Regions from separate parts of the Shinella oryzae genome, predicted to be linked through region 2. Evidence: predicted binding sites of a transcription regulator. Region 2 holds the regulator's gene; each other region holds the start of a gene.
What was found. The regulator LexA, encoded in region 2, represses DNA repair genes until DNA is damaged. The targets are predictions, from matches to a motif close to TGTTCNNNNTGTGTTCNG.
Positions count from the first base shown of each region.

Region 1: K6301_RS02760 (energy-coupling factor ABC transporter ATP-binding protein) is a predicted target of LexA. The motif match lies at 4,348-4,365, and genes of this name have one in related genera.
Region 3: K6301_RS17540 (ImuA family protein) is a predicted target of LexA. The motif match lies at 2,545-2,562, and genes of this name have one in related genera.

Region 1 is NZ_CP081987.1:556,395-562,744, forward strand. It holds gene K6301_RS02740 (thiolase family protein) at 1-930, opposite strand, end outside; gene K6301_RS02745 (class I adenylate-forming enzyme family protein) at 914-2,401, opposite strand; gene K6301_RS02750 (biotin transporter BioY) at 2,406-2,969, opposite strand; gene K6301_RS02755 (energy-coupling factor transporter transmembrane component T family protein) at 3,002-3,607, opposite strand; gene K6301_RS02760 (energy-coupling factor ABC transporter ATP-binding protein) at 3,601-4,281, opposite strand; gene K6301_RS02765 (winged helix-turn-helix domain-containing protein) at 4,384-5,583, shown strand; gene aroC (chorismate synthase) at 5,618-6,350, opposite strand, start outside.
Region 2 is NZ_CP081987.1:1,308,345-1,314,694, reverse strand. It holds gene K6301_RS06580 (peptidylprolyl isomerase) at 1-347, shown strand, start outside; gene trpD (anthranilate phosphoribosyltransferase) at 363-1,385, shown strand; gene trpC (indole-3-glycerol phosphate synthase TrpC) at 1,394-2,209, shown strand; gene moaC (cyclic pyranopterin monophosphate synthase MoaC) at 2,209-2,703, shown strand; gene K6301_RS06560 (molybdopterin molybdotransferase MoeA) at 2,703-3,926, shown strand; gene lexA (transcriptional repressor LexA) at 4,020-4,742, shown strand; gene K6301_RS06550 (ComEC/Rec2 family competence protein) at 4,935-6,350, opposite strand, start outside.
Region 3 is NZ_CP081988.1:276,830-283,179, forward strand. It holds gene K6301_RS17530 (error-prone DNA polymerase) at 1-319, opposite strand, end outside; gene K6301_RS17535 (Y-family DNA polymerase) at 316-1,839, opposite strand; gene K6301_RS17540 (ImuA family protein) at 1,754-2,515, opposite strand; gene K6301_RS17545 (hypothetical protein) at 2,687-2,992, shown strand; gene K6301_RS17550 (hypothetical protein) at 3,059-3,379, opposite strand; gene K6301_RS17555 (GlxA family transcriptional regulator) at 3,456-4,475, opposite strand; gene K6301_RS17560 (Lrp/AsnC family transcriptional regulator) at 4,575-5,045, opposite strand; gene putA (trifunctional transcriptional regulator/proline dehydrogenase/L-glutamate gamma-semialdehyde dehydrogenase) at 5,183-6,350, shown strand, end outside.

The DNA.
Region 1 (6,350 bases), 750 kb from region 2:
GAAGGGTATGCGTGCGGCATCGAGGCCGGGATTGCGCGCCGTAAGCTTGTGCACCGCCGGCACGGGGCCGAGCCCCAGCAGGTTGGGATCGACGCCGACGGTGACGCTGTCCACGATCTCCAGGAGCACCGTCAGGCCGAGCGTTCGCGCCGCCGCAAGCGATGCGACGAGCACGACTGACGCCCCGTCGTTGACCGGGCAGGCATTGCCCGCGGTCACCGTGCCCTCGGGCCGGAACGCGGGTTTAAGGCCGGCCAGTTTCTCAAGTGAGGTGTTTTCGCGCGGGCACTCGTCCTGCGCGACGAGGCCGCCGGGTGTCTCGACCGGCACGATCTCGCCGTCGAACCGCCCGGCCTTGCGCGCAGCGACCGCCCGGCGGTGGCTTTCGAGCGCGAAGGCGTCCTGCCGCGCGCGGTTGATACCGGCATGGGCGGCGACGTTTTCGGCGGCGATTCCCATGTCCGGGTCGCCGATGGCATCCGGCGCCATGCGGGCGCGCGGCACGGGTTCCGGCATGCCGCCCGGCATTGCCGGCGGGCGCAGGCGCAGATGCGCGCGGCTGGTGCTCTCCGTGCCGCCCGCCAGATAGAAGCGGCCGGCGCCGGCCTGCACCAGCCGCGCGGCCAGCGCAATCGCCTCCAGCCCGGAGCCGCATTGCCGGTCGACCGTGAGACCGGGCACGGCGACCGGCAGGTCGGCCTCCAGCGCGGCGAGGCGCGCGAGGTTGCCGGCGCTGTTGGCGGCGTTGCCGAGGATCACGTCATCGACAGCATCGGGTGCAAGGCCCGTGTCGGCCAGGATCCGGCGAATGAGCGGTACGGCAAGGCTTGCCGGCTCGATGGCGGCGAGCGTGCCGTTGACGCGGCCGATCGGCGTGCGCAACGCCGCCGCGACGACGGGAATGCGCGCGGGATCAGAAGAGGCGTTCAAGCGCATCGCTGCCCTCCGCAACCCATTGCCGCACCGTCTTGGCCTCAACCTTGCCGGAGGGCGTGACCGGCATCGCCGGGCACAGCCAGACCCGGCGCGGCTGCTTGTAGCGCGGCAGCACCGCGGCCATGCCCGCCCGCAGGTCATCTGCCGCAAGGCCGGCCCCCGACGGCTCGATCACGGCCACGAGTTCGCTGCCGAGATCGGCGTGGTCGCGGCCGAAGACATGGGCGGCGCGCACGCAGGCCAGGCCGAGCAGGGCCGCCTCCACCTCGGACGGATAGATGTTGTTGCCGCCCGAAAGCACCATGCCGCCGGACCGGCCGAGCAGGTGCAGCGTTCCGTCCGCATCGAGAAAGCCGAGGTCGCCGACGGTCGCGTGCGTGCCGAAATGCGCGAGCCCCGCGCCGTCGCCCGCACCGAGATAGCCTGTTGCGATAAGCGGGCTTTGCACGAAGATCGTGCCCGTCTCGCCCGCCGGCACCGGATCGCCGGCCTTGTCGAGAACAGAGACGGCGACGCCGGGAAAGGCGTGGCCCACGGCGGTCGAGGATGCGGCGGCATCCGGCCGCGTGACGGTGATGAAGCCCAATTCGGACGCCCCGTAATATTCGCGCAGCGCCGCCTGCGGAAAGTGGCGGCGGCTGAGCGCATGGTCGCCCGCCGTCAGCTTGGCGCCCGCCACCGTGATGGCCTCGACGCTCGCCACCGGCGGCCCCTCGCAGAGCCGGCGCAGCATGGTCGGCACCAGCACGAGACGGCGAATGCCGGCTGTCCGGACCGTTTCGCGGGCGCTCGCCGCCTCGAAATGCGTCGCGGAATGGAAGGCCGCACCGGCAAGCAGCGTCTCGGTCATGGCATAGAGTGCAAGCCCGTGGGCGAGCGGACCCGGGGCGTAGCTACGTGTTTCGGCATCAATGCCGAAGAACGGTTCGCCTGCCGAAAGGCTGATGCGCCAGGAGCGGCGGTCGCGGATGATCGGTTTCGGATCGGCCGTGGTGCCTGACGTGAAGACGATGAGGAACGGGTCGTCATCGTGCCCATCGGGCAGGGGCGGCGCGGCGGTGGTCGCGCTTTCTCCGATGCGGAGCGACCCGCCCGTGCGGGGCGCGCTGGCGAGAAGCTCGCCGCCGTCTGCCGTCACTACGATATCGGGCGCGAGCGTCTCCAGCATCCGGCCGCGCATCACGTCCGGCAGATGCGGATCGATCAGCGCTGCGCAATTGTCGCCCGCCGTGGCGGCGACAAAGGCGGCCGGGAAGAGCGCATGGTTGCCGCAAACGAGCGCGATCAGGCGCGTCTTCGGGCCGATAATGCTTTGGCCTTCCGCAGCGAGACTCGTGAAGGCGCCGTAGCAGGCCCGGGCGGTCGCGGCGAGAGCCCCATAGGAAAGAACCCGGTCCTCCAGATGGAAAGCCGGGTTCTGCGGATTGCATGCGGCGTGCCGTTCGATGGCGCCGGAAAGCGGCATCGGCTCAGGCGCGCTGCGGCAGAAGCGGATAGCCGGCAAGCACCGCGCGGGCGGCAAGCATGGCGACGAATGCCTTGATCAGGTCGCCCGGCAGGAAGACCAGCGAGGCGGCCGCCGTTTCGAAAAAGGCCTTGCCGCTCATATAGGCGAGCCAGGGCATGCCGAAGAGATAGACGATGCCGATGCCGCCGACGACCGACGCCAGAAGAAAGGACAGGAACTGCGAGAGCTCCGATTGGTCTTCCCTCACGAGACGTTCCGAGATCAGGCCGCAGACGAAGGCGCCGACCACCCAGCCGAAGATATAACCGGCACTCGGTCCTGCAAAGACTGCAAGCCCGCCGCGGCCACCCGAAAGCACCGGAAGGCCGATGGCGACGAGAAGAAGCACCAGCAGCATGGCGGCGGCACCGCGCCGTGCGCCGAGAATGCATCCCGCAAGCATCGGGCCGAGCGATTGTGCCGTGATCGGCACGGGAATGAAGCCGAGCGTGATCGGCGGCAGCAGGCCGAGAACCACCATGATGGCGGCGAAGAGGGCAACAAGCACGATGTCTCTTGTGGTCACGTCCGAATCCCCAAAAACGGTAAAGAGAAGGTTTAGTGCCGCCGAAAACCGCGGGCGTCAATCGCCATGGCGATCGTGTCGGCATCCTTCAGCGTCAGGATGATCAGCGGAACGAGCACCGTGAGCGGCCGCACACGCAGGCCGCGCGCCCTGTGCGCATCGGCAATCTCGCCGTAGCGCGCGAAGATTTCCGGCACGAAGCGGATGACGAGACCCACCGCCAGGCTGACATCGGCCGCCCGCACGAAGCCGAACCGTTCGAGCGGGGTAATCAGCCGCGTGATCTCGTCCATGAAGGCGGAAATGCCTGTCGTCGCCGTCACCGCGGCGGCCAGCAACACTAGCGCCGACAGCCGGCAGAACACGACGAACGCCTCGTGCAACGAATGGAACAGGTAGTTCGCGAGCGCGACCAGCAGCACCGTGAACAGCACGAAGCGCGTGCGCCGGAACGCCTCCGCAAGCCCGATGCCGGTCGAGAGGTAAAGAAGGGCGGCCAGCGCCAGCGCGGGCGCGAGAAGGCGCAAATCCGAGATGAGCAGAAGCAGGATCGCGGCGGTAAACAGCAGGATGAGCTTGCCGCGCACCGGCAGGCGGTGCAGCGGCGAATTGCCCTCGATGTCGAGCCCGTTCAGCATGACGCCAGGGTCCGATAAGCGGCGAGGGCGTTCGACGGCCTATCATCGGCGGCAAGCCGGCCTTCGTGGAACACCAGCACGCGGTCGAAGTCTTCGAGCAAAGCGAGGTCGTGGCTGATGACGAGCACCTGTTCGGGCAGGCCGGCGATGGTGCGCTCGATCAGCCCGCGGTTCTTCAGGTCGAGCTGGTTGGTCGGCTCGTCGAGGATCAGCAGGTCCGGCCCGGTGACCAGCACGCTGGCAATGGCGCCAAGCTGCGTCTCGCCGCCGGAAAGCTCGTGCACGCGCCGGCGGGCGAGATGCGAAATGCCGAAGCGGGAAAGGATGGCGTCGGTCTTCCCGGCGATCTCAGCCTTGCTCAGCTTGCGGTTCTTCAGCCCGAAGGCGATGTCCTCGGCCAGGATCGGCAGAATCATCTGGTGTTGCGGGTTCTGGAAGATGAAGCCGGTCTTTCCGCGCGCCGCCACTTCGTCCGTAACGGTATCGAGCCCGTCCACCGTCACCGTGCCGGCGGTCGGCTTGACGAGGCCGTTGATCAGCCGCGCCATGGTGGTCTTGCCCGATCCGTTGAGCCCGACGACGCCGATGCGCCGTTCGGACAGCGTGAGCGTCAGCGGCTGGAGCGCGATGCGCGCGCCATACGCCACCGTGGCGGCGGAAAAGACGATGTCCAAGAGCAGGTTCCCGGTTCGCGAAAGTCGACGGGACCTATAACATGACGGGGCGCAAAGAAAACCGGGTGGAACAAACCGGGAATATGTGTCTATGATCCAGCCATGACGATTCTGCTTTCCAATGCCGAGGCCCGGCGCATCTTCCTTTCGCGACAGGGGCTGAGCAGCCCGCCCGGCCGTGCGCTGGGCAAGGCGGGGCTGCTTCAGCTCATCCACGATATCGGTTTCGTGCAGGTGGACAGCATCGCCACCGTCGAGCGGGCGCATCACCAGATCCTCTTCTCGCGCAACCAGACCTACCGGCGCGAGCACCTTGCCGAACTCCTGGAGAAGGACGGCGAGCTCTTCGAGCACTGGACGCATGACGCCTCCATCATCCCCAGCGCCTTCTTCCGCTACTGGAAGCATCGTTTTCGCCGCAAGGAAGCGTCGATCCTGGCAAACTGGCGCAAATGGCAGGGCGAGGGGTTCGACGCGACCTTCGAGGAGACCTACCGGCGCATCGCCGAAAGCGGGGCGGTGATGTCGCGCGACCTCAAGGTGGAGGATCACAAGTCCGGCGGCTGGTGGAACTGGCATCCGAACAAGACGGCGCTCGAATATCTCTGGCACACCGGCAAGCTGGCCATCGCGCGGCGGGAGAATTTCCAGAAGGTCTATGATCTCGCCGAGCGTGTCCTGCCGCAGCACCATCATGAACCCGCAGTCGAGCATGACGTCTTCATCGACTGGGCCTGCCGCAGCGCGCTGGAACGGCTGGGTTTTGCCACCCACGGCGAAATCGCCGCCTTCTGGGCGCTGGTCACGCCGGAGGAAGCGAAGGCCTGGGTCGACGCCAACAAGGCGGAGTTGCGTCAGGTTTCCATCGAGACCGCCGACGGCGGCAAGCCGCGCGCCGCCTATGCCTTCGCGCATTCGGCCGAAAGCCTGCGTGACGTGCCCGAGTCGCCGGCACGCCTGCGCGTCCTCTCGCCCTTCGATCCGCTGATCCGGGACCGCAACCGCACGGAGCGTCTTTTCGGCTATGTCTACCGCATCGAAATCTTCGTGCCGGAGCCGAAACGGCAATATGGCTACTATGTCTTCCCCCTGCTCGAAGGCGATCGCCTCGTCGGCCGGATCGACATGAAGGCCGACCGCAAGGCGGGCGTTCTCGCCGTCCGGCGCCTGTGGTGGGAGCCGAAAGTCCGCAGTTCCGCCGGTCGGCTGGAGCGGCTGGAGGCCGAACTGGCGCGCGTGGCTCGGTTCGCGGGCGTCGAGGACGTCCGCTATCTGGACGGCTGGCAAGGCGAGGGCGCGTAGCCGCCCCTCATCCTACATTTGGATGGCCGGCCGGTTACGCCAGGCGTCCGGTCTGGCCGCGGTCGCGCAGGTAATGATCGGCGATCGCGCAGGCGACCATTGCTTCGCCGATCGGCACGGCGCGGATGCCCACGCAGGGATCGTGCCGGCCCTTGGTGCGCACGTCGACATTGTTGCCGTCGGCATCGATGGAGCGGCGCTCGGTGAGGATGGAGGAGGTCGGCTTGATGGCAAAGCGCGCCACGACCGGCTGGCCGGTCGAGATGCCGCCGAGGATGCCGCCCGCGTGGTTCGACAGGAAGATCGGGTTGCCGTCATTGCCCATGCGCATCTCGTCGGCATTCTCCTCGCCGGTGAGTTCCGCCGAGGCGAAGCCCTCGCCGATCTCCACGCCCTTCACGGCATTGATCGACATGAGAAGCGAGGCGATGTCCTGGTCGAGCTTGGCGTAGATCGGCGCGCCGATGCCGGCGGGCACGCCCTCGGCCACGACTTCCACGATGGCGCCGACGGAGGAGCCGGCCTTGCGGATGCCGTCGAGATAGTCTTCCCAGACGGGCACGATGGCCGGATCGGGCGCGAAGAACGGGTTGTTGTTGACCTCGTTCCAATCCCAGTTGTTGCGGTCGATCCTGTGCTTGCCGATCTGCACCAGCGCGGCGCGCACGGTCAGGCCCGGTACGACCTTGCGGGCAAGGCCGCCGGCCGCAACGCGCGCGGCGGTCTCGCGGGCGGAGGAACGTCCGCCGCCGCGATAGTCGCGGATG
Region 2 (6,350 bases):
CCGCGATCGCGGCCGAACTCGGCATGGTCGTCGAGACGAAGGCGGGTCTGCATCGCGGCGCGCAGGATGCCGTCCTGAGCCCGCCGGCCGTTGCCGCTGCTTTCGGCGGCCCGGTCGGCCACGTCGCCAACACGCCCGGCGTCGACGGTGAAGGCCAGATCCTTCTGAAGGTGACCGAGGTCAATACCGACGCCACCACCGACGCGCTGTCCGATGACGCGCAGCAGATCGCGGCCGTTGCCCGGGTCAGCGGCGACGATATCCTCGACCAGATGGTCAGCGCGCTGCAGACCTCCTATGGCGTCTCTATCAATCGGACGCTCGCCGAACAGAGCATCACGCGCTGAGGGAGACGCAGCCGCATGTCCGACCTGAAACCCTATATCGCCAAGGTCGCCGCCGGCGCCTCCCTTGACCGGGAGGAAGCGCGCGGCGCGTTCGAGATCATCATGTCGGGCGCGGCCACGCCATCGCAGATCGGCGGTTTCCTCATGGCGCTGCGCGTGCGTGGCGAGACCGTGGACGAAATCTATGGCGCGGTCGGTTCGATGCGGGCGCGCATGCTGCCGGTGGACGTGCCGGCCGATGCGATCGACATCGTCGGCACGGGCGGCGATGGCGCCGGCACCTACAACATCTCGACGCTTGCGGCGATCATCGTGGCGGGCGCCGGCGTGCCTGTCGCCAAGCACGGCAACCGCGCGCTCAGCTCTAAGTCGGGCACGGCGGACGCCCTCTCCTGCCTCGGCGTAAAGCTCGATATCGGTCCGGCGGATATTGCGCGCTGCGTGCACGATGCCGGCCTCGGCTTCATGTTCGCCCAGCTGCATCATCCGGCGATGAAGCATGTCGGCCCCTCCCGCGTCGAACTGGGAACGCGCACGATCTTCAACTTGCTCGGCCCGCTTTCCAATCCCGGCGGCGTGAAGCGCCAGTTGCTCGGCGTCTTCTCTCCCCAGTGGCTGCTGCCGCTGGCCGAAGTCATGCGCGATCTCGGTTCGGAAAGCCTGTGGGTCGTGCACGGCGAAGGGCTGGATGAGATCACGACGACGGGCACCACCCAGGTCGCGGCCCTGGAAGGCGGCAAGATCCGTACGTTCGAACTGACGCCGGCCGATTTCGGGCTGCCGCAGGTGACGCTCGACGATCTGCGCGGCGGTGATGGCGCGCACAATGCCGCGGCCCTGCTCTCCGTGCTCGGCGGCGCGCACATGCCCTATCGTGACATATCGCTCGCCAATGCCGCGGCCTCGCTCGTCGTCGCCGGCAAGGCCGAGACCCTGGCGGATGGCATGACACTCGCCACCGAATCGCTCGAAAGTGGCCGCGCACGCGCCGCCCTGGAACGACTCGTCACGGTTTCCAACGAAGCCGCGACGGGTTAGGATTGCTCATGACCGATATCCTGAAGAAGATCGAAGCCTACAAGCTGGACGAAATTGCCGCCGCCAAGGCGCGTGTGGCACCGGCGGAGCTTCGCGCCCGCATCCACGACCAGGAACCGCCGCGCGGTTTCTTTGCCAGCCTGAAGGACAAGAAGGCACAAGGCCGGTTCGGCCTGATTGCGGAAATCAAGAAGGCCAGCCCTTCCAAGGGCCTCATCCGCCCGGATTTCGATCCGCCGGCGCTTGCCAGGGCCTATGAGGCCGGCGGTGCGGCCTGCCTTTCCGTGCTGACCGACGCGCCGAGTTTTCAGGGCGCGCCGGAATTTTTGACGGCCGCACGCAACGCCTGCGCACTGCCGGCACTGCGCAAGGACTTCATGTTCGACAGCTACCAGATGCTGGAAGCGCGCGCCTGGGGTGCCGACTGCATCCTGCTCATCATGGCCTCTCTCGACGACGACACGGCGAAGATGCTGGAAGACTCCGCCTTTTCGCTCGGCATGGATGTCCTGATCGAGGTGCATGACGAAGCGGAAATGGAGCGCGCGCTCAAGCTGAAATCCAAGCTTGTCGGCATCAACAACCGCAACCTGCGCACCTTCGCGGTCGATCTCGCCGTTTCTGAAAAGCTCGCCGGCATGGTGCCGGAGGACCGGCTGCTCGTGGGCGAGAGCGGCGTGTTTACCCATGCCGATTGCCAGCGCCTCGCCAAGGTCGGCATCTCCACCTTCCTCGTCGGCGAAAGCCTGATGCGCAAGGATGACGTGACGGCGGCGACGCGCGACCTGCTGACCGGCTCCGCCGACATGCTGGCGGCGGAATGATGGGCGACGACGCCCGCACGCTCACCCATATCGATGCCGCCGGCGAAGCCCATATGGTCGATGTCGGCGACAAGGCGGAAACGGTGCGGATAGCCGTGGCGGAAGGTTTCGTACGCATGCTGCCCGCCACGCTCGACCTCATTCTCAAGGGCGATGCGAAGAAGGGCGACGTCATCGGCACGGCGCGCCTCGCAGGCATCATGGCCGCCAAGCAGACGTCCAGCCTCATTCCGCTCTGCCACCCGCTGATGCTCAGCAAGGTTTCCGTGGAAATCCGCGAGGACCACGCCCTGCCCGGGCTGCGCATCGAGGCCATGGCCAAGCTCACCGGCCGCACCGGCGTGGAGATGGAGGCGCTGACCGCCGTCAGCGTCGCGTGCCTGACCATCTACGACATGGCAAAGGCGGTCGACCGCGAGATGGAAATCGGCGGCATTCGCCTCGTCGAAAAATCCGGCGGCCGTTCCGGCGACTACAAGCGCAGGGACGGCTGATGTCCCTTCTTCTCGTTGCCGACGCCCTCAACCGCCTGCTGTCCGCGGCCAAGCCGGTGAGGCGGACGGAAAGCGTCCCGCTCCACGACGCCGCTGGACGCGTGCTGGCCGACGATGTCGCCGCCCGCCTCACTCAGCCGCCTTTCGACAATTCGGCGATGGACGGTTATGCCGTCCGCCACGCCGACATCGCGGAGGTCGGATCGGTGCTCAGGGTCGCCGGCCTGTCCTCCGCCGGCCACGCTTTCGACGGCACGGCGGGCCCGGGGGAAGCGGTTCGTATCTTCACCGGTGCGCCGCTGCCGGCCTTCGCCGATACGGTCATCCTTCAGGAAGACACCGAGCTTCTGGAAGACGGCCGCATCCGCACGACGTTCCTCACGCCCAAGGGCCGCCATATCCGCCCGCGGGGGCAGGATTTCACCGACGGCGAGGTTGTGCTGAAGGCCGGCCAGGTGCTGGATGCCGGCCGGCTGACCGTTGCGGCGGCCATGAACCACCCGGACCTGCCCGTCTATTCGCGCCCGCGGGTCGCGATCCTTGCGACGGGCGACGAACTCGTGCCGCCGGGAGAGACGCCCGGTGCAAGCCAGATCATCGCCTCCAACAGCTTCGGCGTCGCGGCCATCGCGCGCGAAGCCGGCGCAGAGGTGATCGATCTGGGCATCGTGAGAGACGACAAGCAGACCATATTGGATGCCGTGCGCCGGGCGCTGGAAATGGACATCGACGTGTTGGTGACGCTCGGCGGCGCATCCGTCGGCGATTTCGATCTCGTTCAGCCCGTGCTCGGCGAGGCCGGCATGGCACTCGATTTCTGGCGCATCGCCATGCGTCCTGGCAAGCCGCTGATGGTCGGCCGCCTCGGCGATATCCAGGTGATCGGCCTGCCCGGCAATCCCGTCTCCAGCCTTGTCTGCTCCTATCTCTATCTGGAACCGCTGGTCCGCAAACTCGCGCGCCTGCCCGCGATGAACCGGGTGCGCCCGGCCGCCGCCGCCGTGCCGCTCAAGCAGAACGACCGCCGGCAGGATTACATTCGTGCGCGACTCGTGCGCGGCCCGGACGGCGGTCTCCTCGTCACGCCTTTCGACAAGCAGGATTCGTCGATGATGAAGATCTTCGCCGAATCCGAAGGGTTGCTGATCCGCCCGCCGCATGCACCGGCAGAGGAGCCCGGCGCGCTCTGCGACGTCCTCGTTCTCAGGGAACCGGCGGCCTGAATGGTATTATTGTGCGCGCAGGCCCTTGCGGAACACATGTGGAACGGATAGTGTCTGTTCTGGATTTGTTTCACGATTCTCGTTGGAGAGGCCATGCTGACGCGCAAACAACAGGAACTGCTCCTGTTCATTCACGAGCGTATGAAGGAATCCGGCATTCCTCCGTCCTTCGACGAGATGAAGGATGCCTTGGATCTCGCCTCGAAGTCGGGCATCCACCGCCTCATCACGGCGCTTGAAGAACGAGGCTTCATCCGCCGCCTGCCGAATCGGGCCCGCGCGCTCGAGGTGATCAAGCTTCCGGAGGCCTATTCGCCAAGCCTCCAGCCGCGCCGCGGATTTTCGCCGTCGGTCATCGAAGGCAGCCTCGGCAAGCAGCCCCCCGCCGTGACGCCATCCAAGCCCGTGGCGCCACAGCCGACCATGTCGTCGTCTGTTTCCGTTCCGGTCATGGGCCGTATCGCCGCCGGCGTTCCGATCTCCGCCATCCAGAACAACACGCACGAGATCACCGTCCCGGCCGAAATGATCGGCAACGGCGATCACTATGCGCTCGAGGTGAAGGGCGATTCGATGATCGAGGCCGGCATTCTCGATGGCGACACGGTCATCATCCGCAACGCCAGCACCGCCAATCCCGGTGAAATCATCGTTGCTCTCGTCGACGACGAAGAGGCGACGCTGAAGCGCTTCCGCCGCAAGGGCGCGTCCATCGCGCTTGAAGCCGCGAACCCGGCCTACGAGACCCGGATCTTCGGGCCCGACCGGGTCAAGATCCAGGGCAAGCTCGTGGGGCTTATCCGCCGGTATCATTGAGACGCATTGGACAAGCATTATAGCGCGTGGTGAGCGTCTTGTCAGTTCAGGACCGCAGCTCGGGTATGATGGAGCTTGGCGGCTAAGGTCTCCCCTCGCTTCGCCCGGTGCTCTGCCGTTAGCGATAGCGTGCGGTCAGGTGGCTTTTTCTACGATCGCTGCAAATCGGGAAGCTTGGCCGCTCGGCTGACTTCATGGCAATTGAAGAGGCGAGCGATCGACCTCCTTGGTCTCAGTCTCTGCCGGCGGCGTTGCGGCTGCCGTTTCGAAAGTGTCGCTGCGCCAGTCATAGGTGCGATGCCTTGACCAGGCGCGCGCCAAGGTTTCCACGGCCGGCATGTCGGTCGCGCCGGCGAGGCTTGCGGTGGGATCGTCGATCGGCGGCGTGATTTCCAAAGCGCCCGTTCGGCGCAGATGACGTGCGGTCACAAGCCTCGCACCCGAGCGGCAGCTGTCGAGCCGCAGGGCGAAGGGTACGACGACGAGATCAGCCGTGTCGCAGGCCGTGCCCAGAAAGGCCGTATCCTCAAGGGTGACGATCGTCCAGCTGCTCGGCGAAACGGCAGCGCAGAAGGCCTTCGCCTCGCAGACGAAGGTATGCGCCTGTCGCGCTGCCGCGATAGCCTCCGTCATCGCGTCCTTCGCCTTCGTCCTGTCCGCCTTGCGGCGCGGTCGTTTCCTGTCGGTCCCGGCAGCGGCTTTCTCCGTCGCCGTCTCCGCCAGCAGCAGGTCGGCGGTCTTTCGCAGTTCCGGCTTGGTCAGGTCGCCGAGCCGCATCGCGCGACGCCATTGGTCGTAGATGAAACCCGGCGGCTTGGCGCGGTTCGTGGCAACCGCATCGCCGCGCAGGATCGCAACCAGACGCCCGTCTTCGGAGATGAGCAGTTCCGGTTTCCCGCGCGTGGACGGCCAAAGGGCCACCAGCGCACCGGCGACAATGAAGACCGTCCCGGCATGCCGCAGCCGCGTGCGCAGGATACAGAGCAGCCCCCCGCCGACACCGATCAGCAGGAAGGCGGACATGGGAATTTTACCGGTGACGATATCCCCGCCCTTCCAGCTCGAAACCCACGACGCCAGCGCGATCATCCATTCGATGCCCTTGCCCATGATGGCAAAGGGAACGGCATCCAGCCCGAAGGGCATGAGCAGGACGGCGATGAGGCCAAAGGGCATGACGATCGCGCTGATCGCCGGCATGGCCAGCAGGTTGCCGGCAAGCCCGTAGGCCGGCACGCGGTGAAAGTGGCCGATGGAGTAGATCAGCGTCGACAGGCTTCCGATCGCCGACGACAGCAGAAGTCCGCCGAAGAAGCGCCCGGCCACGCCGCCGGTCAAGCGCAACGCGCCGCCTTTGCCCTCCTTGCGCACGGGCCGCTCGCGCCACGCCGCATAACCGGCGACGAGGCCGAGCGTTGCGGCGTAGGACATCTGGAAGCCGGGATTGGTGATGGCGGAAGGCGTGACGGCGAGGATGATGATGGCCGACAGCGCCACATTGCGCATACTGATGGCGGAGCGGCCGAAGAGCACGGCGATCAGCATCACGCAGATCATGATCCATGACCGGACGGCCGAGATCGCGCCGCCCGACACGAGAATGTAAAG
Region 3 (6,350 bases), on a different replicon from region 2:
CGGCCTTCTTCTTGCCGATGGTAAGCAGGCGGCAAAGCCGGGCATAGGCTTCCCGGTCCGTGGGATAGACGAGCAGGGACATGCCATCGACAAGGTCCAGCCGGCAGCCGACGACGAGACGGACCATGTTTCCATCGGCCGGCAGTTCCTTGACCGCGCGATGCGCCTGGACGATGCCGGCAAGACTGTTGCGGTCCACCACGGCCAAGGCTTCAATACCAAGCGCACTCGCCTGGGCGAACAATTCCGCGCAACTGCTCGCCCCGCGCAGGAAAGAGAAATGGGACGTGACCTGAAGCTCGGCGTAGCGCGGGTTCATGCGAAAATCCCGTGCAGGAACCAGCGGCCGAGGCCGCGCGCGGCCTGAACCTCATCGCCGGAACGAAACAGCCAGAAGCGTTCCCCCACGGCATCCTCGACCTGGAAATAATCCCGCACGGCCGCGCGTTCGCCGTCACACTTCCACCATTCGCCGAAGACACGCTCGGGGCCATCGGCACGCTGCACCAGCCGCCGCACGCCGCGCCAGGTGAAGGAGGCGGGCGGATGGTCCGGCAGGAGCGCCATCACCTCTATGGCTTCAGGACGGGCCAGCAGACGCGCCGGGCGCGGCCACTGCCCCTGCCATGTCGCACCGGCATCCGGCGCCAGCGGCGCGACACGCTGGAAGGACCGTTCCGGGACATCGCTCTCGACCGGCGCGATGCGGTAGAGGCGGGCGGCGCCGATGCGGTTGGCGATGACATCGACGAGGCCGGCAATATCCGCAGGCGCCTCCTCGATCAGCGAGGTCGCCGCCTGTTGCAGGACAAGCGGTTCGGCCAGTGTCGCGGAAAGCTCCATGACCTCGATGCCGAAGCCGGGCTCGATGGTCTCGATCCGGTCGCAGAGCAGCCGGGCAAGGCGTTTTTCATCGCGCACCGGACGCGCCGTGCCGATGCGGATCGCCTGCAGGGAATTGTCGACGCGGTGAAAGATGAGGTCGAGCCGGCGGGCGCCGAGGCCACGCTTTTCCAGGGCCTGACAAAGGTCATGGACCAGCGCCGTCGTGTAGCGCGCGATGGTTTCGGGCGCGCCGATCGGCTCGCCGAAGCCTTTTCGGGCGACAATCCGCTCCGGGTCGCGCAGCGGATCTACGGGCTCGCGAACAACCCCTTCCAACTGGTCCAGCCGGCGGCCAAGGAGAGGCCCGAAGCGCAGCACCAGCGGTGCGCGCGGCACGGCAAGCAGGTCGCCGATCGTCGAAAAGCCGAGCACATGCAGCCCCGCCACGATCTCGGGGGGAATGCGCAGCCCATGAATTGTCAGCGGCGAAACGCTTTCGACGGCGGCCCCCGGAGGGATGACGCGGACCGGATCGGCAAGGAAGCGGGCTGCTGCAAAGGCTGCGCCCCATGTATCGGCCACCGCGGCGCGAGCGATAATGCCGGAAGCGCCGAGGCGATTGACAAGGCCGCTCAGCATGAGCGCTTCTCCGCCGTGCAGATGGTCGGCGCCGGTCGTGTCGATGACGAGGCCATCCGGCGGATCGGGCGCGACGATGGGGGCATAGTGCTGGAGAGCCCAGAGCGAAAGCCGCTCGAGGGCTGCCGCATCGGCCGCAGGATCGGCCGGCAGGGTGAGGATGTCAGGCAGGAGCGCGTGGGCCTTGGTAAGCGGCATGCCGACACGCAGGCCCGCCTGCTCGGCCGGGCGGCTGACCGCCGTCACGACGCGGCGCGTGCCCTCGCGACCGACAAGCACAAGCCGGCTGTCAGGCAGAGGCGCTTCCGCGCCAAGCGCCCGCCGCAGCCGGTCGATCGGCCAGCCGGGGAGAAAAAGCGATACGACCCTCGGCATCGGATGCCTCCACTTCGAATTCCGCCGCCTCGCCCGCGCGGCATCGGGTAAGCTCCAGCAGCCATCGCGCCCGGCCGACGCCGGGCACCGGAAGCGGCACGGATGGCCGCACGGAAACCCGCCAGCGCGTCACCGCGGCCGATGGCAGGGTGAAGGCATCCGCCTCGGCACGGCTGCGAAAGCGGCGCACGGCAAGGCCGAGCGTGCCACCGGCTTCCGCCGCGAGTTGCAGGCGGCGCGATGCGGTCATGGACAGACGCGCGACTTCCGCCACCACAGCCCCAAGCCCGCCATGGCGCAGCCCCTCCTCGAAACAGAGAAGCAGGCTCTTCTCATCACCGGCTTCCACGTAAAGGACGCGCCCCGGGGCAAGCCCCGCCTGGGCAAGCGCCGGCGCAAACAGGTCGGGCCGGGTCAGGCACCAGAGCACCTGCCCCCGGGTTCGCGCGGCAATGCCCGCGGCAAAGAGCATGGCGGCCGCGCCCTGGACAGCATCGTTGCCGCCACCGCAGACTTCATGAAGGCTGGCAAGCGCAAGCCCGCCGCCAGGCAACCGCTCATCGATCTCCGGCACGCCGAAAGGCAGCACCGCCCGGTCGCGCTCCGCCCGGCCATCGAACTGGCGGATACGGTCGCGCAGGCCGGCGACGACAGCGCGGGCGGCGGCGGAGGACATCGATACAAAACTCCCTGGCTCGGACGACATGTTCTTTATTTGTTCTCAATTCCGGAAAGAGTCAATCGTCGTTCCCAGTGGGAAAGATCACAGTTTGAATCATCGGTGGGAACCAACTTGCCCGGCGGAAGTTTCCCCTCACGCCATTCCAACAATCCAGGAGACACATCCATGGCTGACGAAAAGAGCACCGGAAAGCGCACGCTCGGCGTCGTTGAAGGTATCGACAGCATTTCAGAGGAAGCCCGCACTGCTGCAGCCGAGGCGGACATCAGCGCACAGATCGAGGCCCTGAAGACGGAAATCAGCCGCATGAAGGAATCGGTCGGCCTGATTGCGGAAGGAACCGGTCAGCTTGCCGTCGCCAAGGCAGAATCGCTGCGTGAAGATCTGCGCCAGACGATCCAGGCCAATCCCCTCGCCACCCTCGCCGGTGCGGCCTTCATCGGTTACCTGTTTGGCCTGCGGCACCGCTGAGTTTTTCGCAAGCCACACCAAAAAGCCCGGCAATGCCGGGCTTTTCCGTATCGACGACCGCTGTTCTTAGAACCAGCGCTGGCGGCGGGGCTCGCTTTCATAGGAGCCGAGCAGATAACCGATAAGGACGCCGGCAAGTCCAGCCGTCAGAACCACGGTGGAGACAGCAGCCGGATGCTCGCGTGCGGTCTGGGCAACAGCAGCACCTTCATTACGCACATAGCGGGTAGCCGAGCGCACGGCAGGACGCGCAGCGTCTACAGCCTCGCCTGCACGCTCACGGACCGCTTCGTAAGCCTCGGCGCCACGCTCCCCAAGATCCTTCTGGAGGGCTGCGATTTCTTCACGAAGAGCGGAAATCTGGGATTGAACGTCATTGCTTGCCATTACGGTCTCCTTCTTAGCAATGAGACACGAACGGTTGGCGCGTAACTTGGTTCCAGGGCTGCGGCAGAATTACAGGTCAGCTCGCCTGCCGGCGGCCGTCGCGGCGGATCTGCGAGGGCGTGTCGCCGAAGGCGGCGCGAAAACGGCGCGTGAAATGCGACAGGCTCTCGAAACCGGTTTCAAGCGCGACTTCGATCAGCGGCTTGTTGCTGCGCATCACCATGTTCAGCGCCGCCGCCATGCGGATCTTCATGTAGACCGCGCTTGGCGAGGCCCCCATATCGCTCTCGAAGAGGCGTTCGAGCTGGCGGCGGGAAACATTCGTCATGTTGGCGATGCTGTCGATGGAAAGCAGATCCTCGGTATGCTGCTCCATCATCATGATGGCGAGATGGACCCGGCGATCGCGGGCCTCCAGGCCGAGCGGGTTGCGCGGCTGGATATCCGTCGCATCACGCCGATGGCGGATCTGCAGGATTTCCAGCGCATTGCGCTCCGCCGCCTCACCGACATGGTGGCGCACCAGCGTTGCCGCGAGATCCGCGACGCTGCTGCCGCCGGCACAGGTCGCGACCTTGCCGTCAAACCGGAAAATCTGCTCGGATGTCGCCTCGATATCGGGATAGCGCGCGCGGAAATCGCGGTGATGCAGCCAGCTCACACAGGCCGTGTGGCCCTTGAGCAGGCCGGCCTCGGCCAGGATGAAGCTGCCCGTACACAGGCCGATCAGCCCGACGCCCGCCTTGGCGGCCTTGCGCAGATAGTCCCGGGCATAACTGTCGATCGGCTCCTCGACCGAGAGAAGGCCACCGACGACGGCGATGTAGTCGAAACAGGAGGGGTCGGCAAAGGGCGCGGTCGGCGCGACCTGGATACCGCTGGAGGAGGAGATGAAATTGCGCGTGCTGCTGATCACGTCCCAATCGCAGTTGACGCGGCGCGAGCGATCCTCGCTGTCGCTGGCAAGCCTGAGCGTATCGACGAACAAGGCAAAAGCCGACAGGGTGAAACTCTTGGACAGGATAAAGCCGACGCGCAGCGCCTTCGGCGCCGATACGCCGTGCATCTCTTTCGATGTCCGAACCCCTACGCCCATCCATATCTCCTATTGTGCCTGCCACTATGGCCGCCAATCGGCCCTTCTGGCAAGAGGCTCATCGCATTCAGCTGCCGTCGGCCAATTCTCGGCATGCAATCAACCGCGCTCCTTGACCGTCTCCATCGCCACATTCGTCGACGTGCTCGCGACGTAGGGAAGATTGGAGATACGCTCGCCCAGCACCAGGCGGTATTTCTTGATGTCGCGCGTGCGGATCTTCAGAAGATAATCGAAACGCCCCGCGATCATATGGCATTCCTCGACCTCCCGGATCTTCTTGACCGCCGCATTGAAGCTCATCAACGCCTCTTCCTGCGTATTCGTCAGCTTCACCTCGGCGAAAGCGATATGATCCAGGTTCATCTTGGCGGGATTGAGGATCGCCTTGAAGCCCTGGATGAAGCCATCGGCGATCAGCCGCTTGAACCGGTTCTGGCACGGCGTCTTGGAAAGACCGACCTTTTCGGCAAGTTCGGCCACCGGAATGCGGCCGTTTTGTGCGAGCTCCTCGAGGATTTTCCGGTCGAAGGAATCCAGCGGACTATCAGCATTGACTATTTCAGGCAAAGAAACCTCCAAAATTGGAAAAATAGAACCAGATGGCCTAATTTTCAGCAATATGAGGTCAATTCGCTTTCGTGCGCAATGGTATTGTTTCGATGTCTTTCCGTGCAGGCATCGAACAGCTTCCGACAGGTCCTTCCATGCAGAACTCTCCAGCCGCTTCCGCTTCCCCCTCCGGCGAAGTCTTTCCACCCTTTTCGCACTTCGCGCCGCCCATTCGCGAGCAAAGCGAATTGCGTCGGGCGATCACCGCAGCCTATCGCCGGCCTGAGACCGAGTGCCTGCCGCCGCTCGTGGCCGCCGCGCGTGTTTCCGAACGCCAGCGCTATGACATCCGCAGCACCGCCCGCACGCTGATCGAGGCGCTGCGCGCCAAGCACAAGGGCACGGGCGTCGAGGGGCTGGTGCAGGAATATTCGCTGTCGAGCCAGGAAGGCGTAGCGCTGATGTGCCTTGCCGAGGCGTTGCTGCGCATTCCCGATACGGACACGCGGGATGCGCTGATCCGCGACAAGATCGCCGAAGGGGACTGGACCTCCCATATCGGCGGCGGCAAGTCGATGTTCGTCAACGCGGCGACCTGGGGCCTCGTCGTCACCGGCAAGCTTACCTCCACGGTGAACGACCGCGGCCTGTCCGCCGCCCTCACCCGGCTTATCGCGCGCGCCGGCGAACCGGTCATCCGCCGCGGCGTCGACATGGCCATGCGCATGATGGGCGAGCAGTTCGTCACCGGCGAGACCATCGAGGAAGCGCTGAAGCGCTCCAAGCCGCTCGAGGCGCGCGGCTTCCGCTATTCCTACGACATGCTGGGCGAGGCCGCGACCACCGCCGCGGACGCCGAGCGCTACTACCGCGATTACGAGAAGGCCATCCATGCCATCGGCAAGGCCTCCGGCGGACGCGGCATCTATGACGGTCCCGGCATCTCCATCAAGCTATCGGCGCTGCACCCGCGCTACGTGCGTGCCCAGGCCGAGCGCGTCATGAGCGAGCTCTTGCCCAAGGTGAAGGCGCTCGCCGCCATCGCCAAGAGCTACGACATCGGCCTCAACATCGACGCCGAGGAAGCAGACCGCCTGGAACTGTCGCTCGATCTGCTCGAAAGCCTGTGCCTGGATGCGGACCTCAAGGGCTGGAACGGCCTGGGCTTCGTGGTGCAGGCCTATGGCAAGCGATGCCCCTTCGTGCTCGATTACATCATCGACCTCGCCCGCCGCGCCGGCCGTCGCATCATGGTGCGCCTCGTCAAGGGCGCCTATTGGGATGCCGAGATCAAGCGCGCACAGCTCGAGGGCCTCGAGGGTT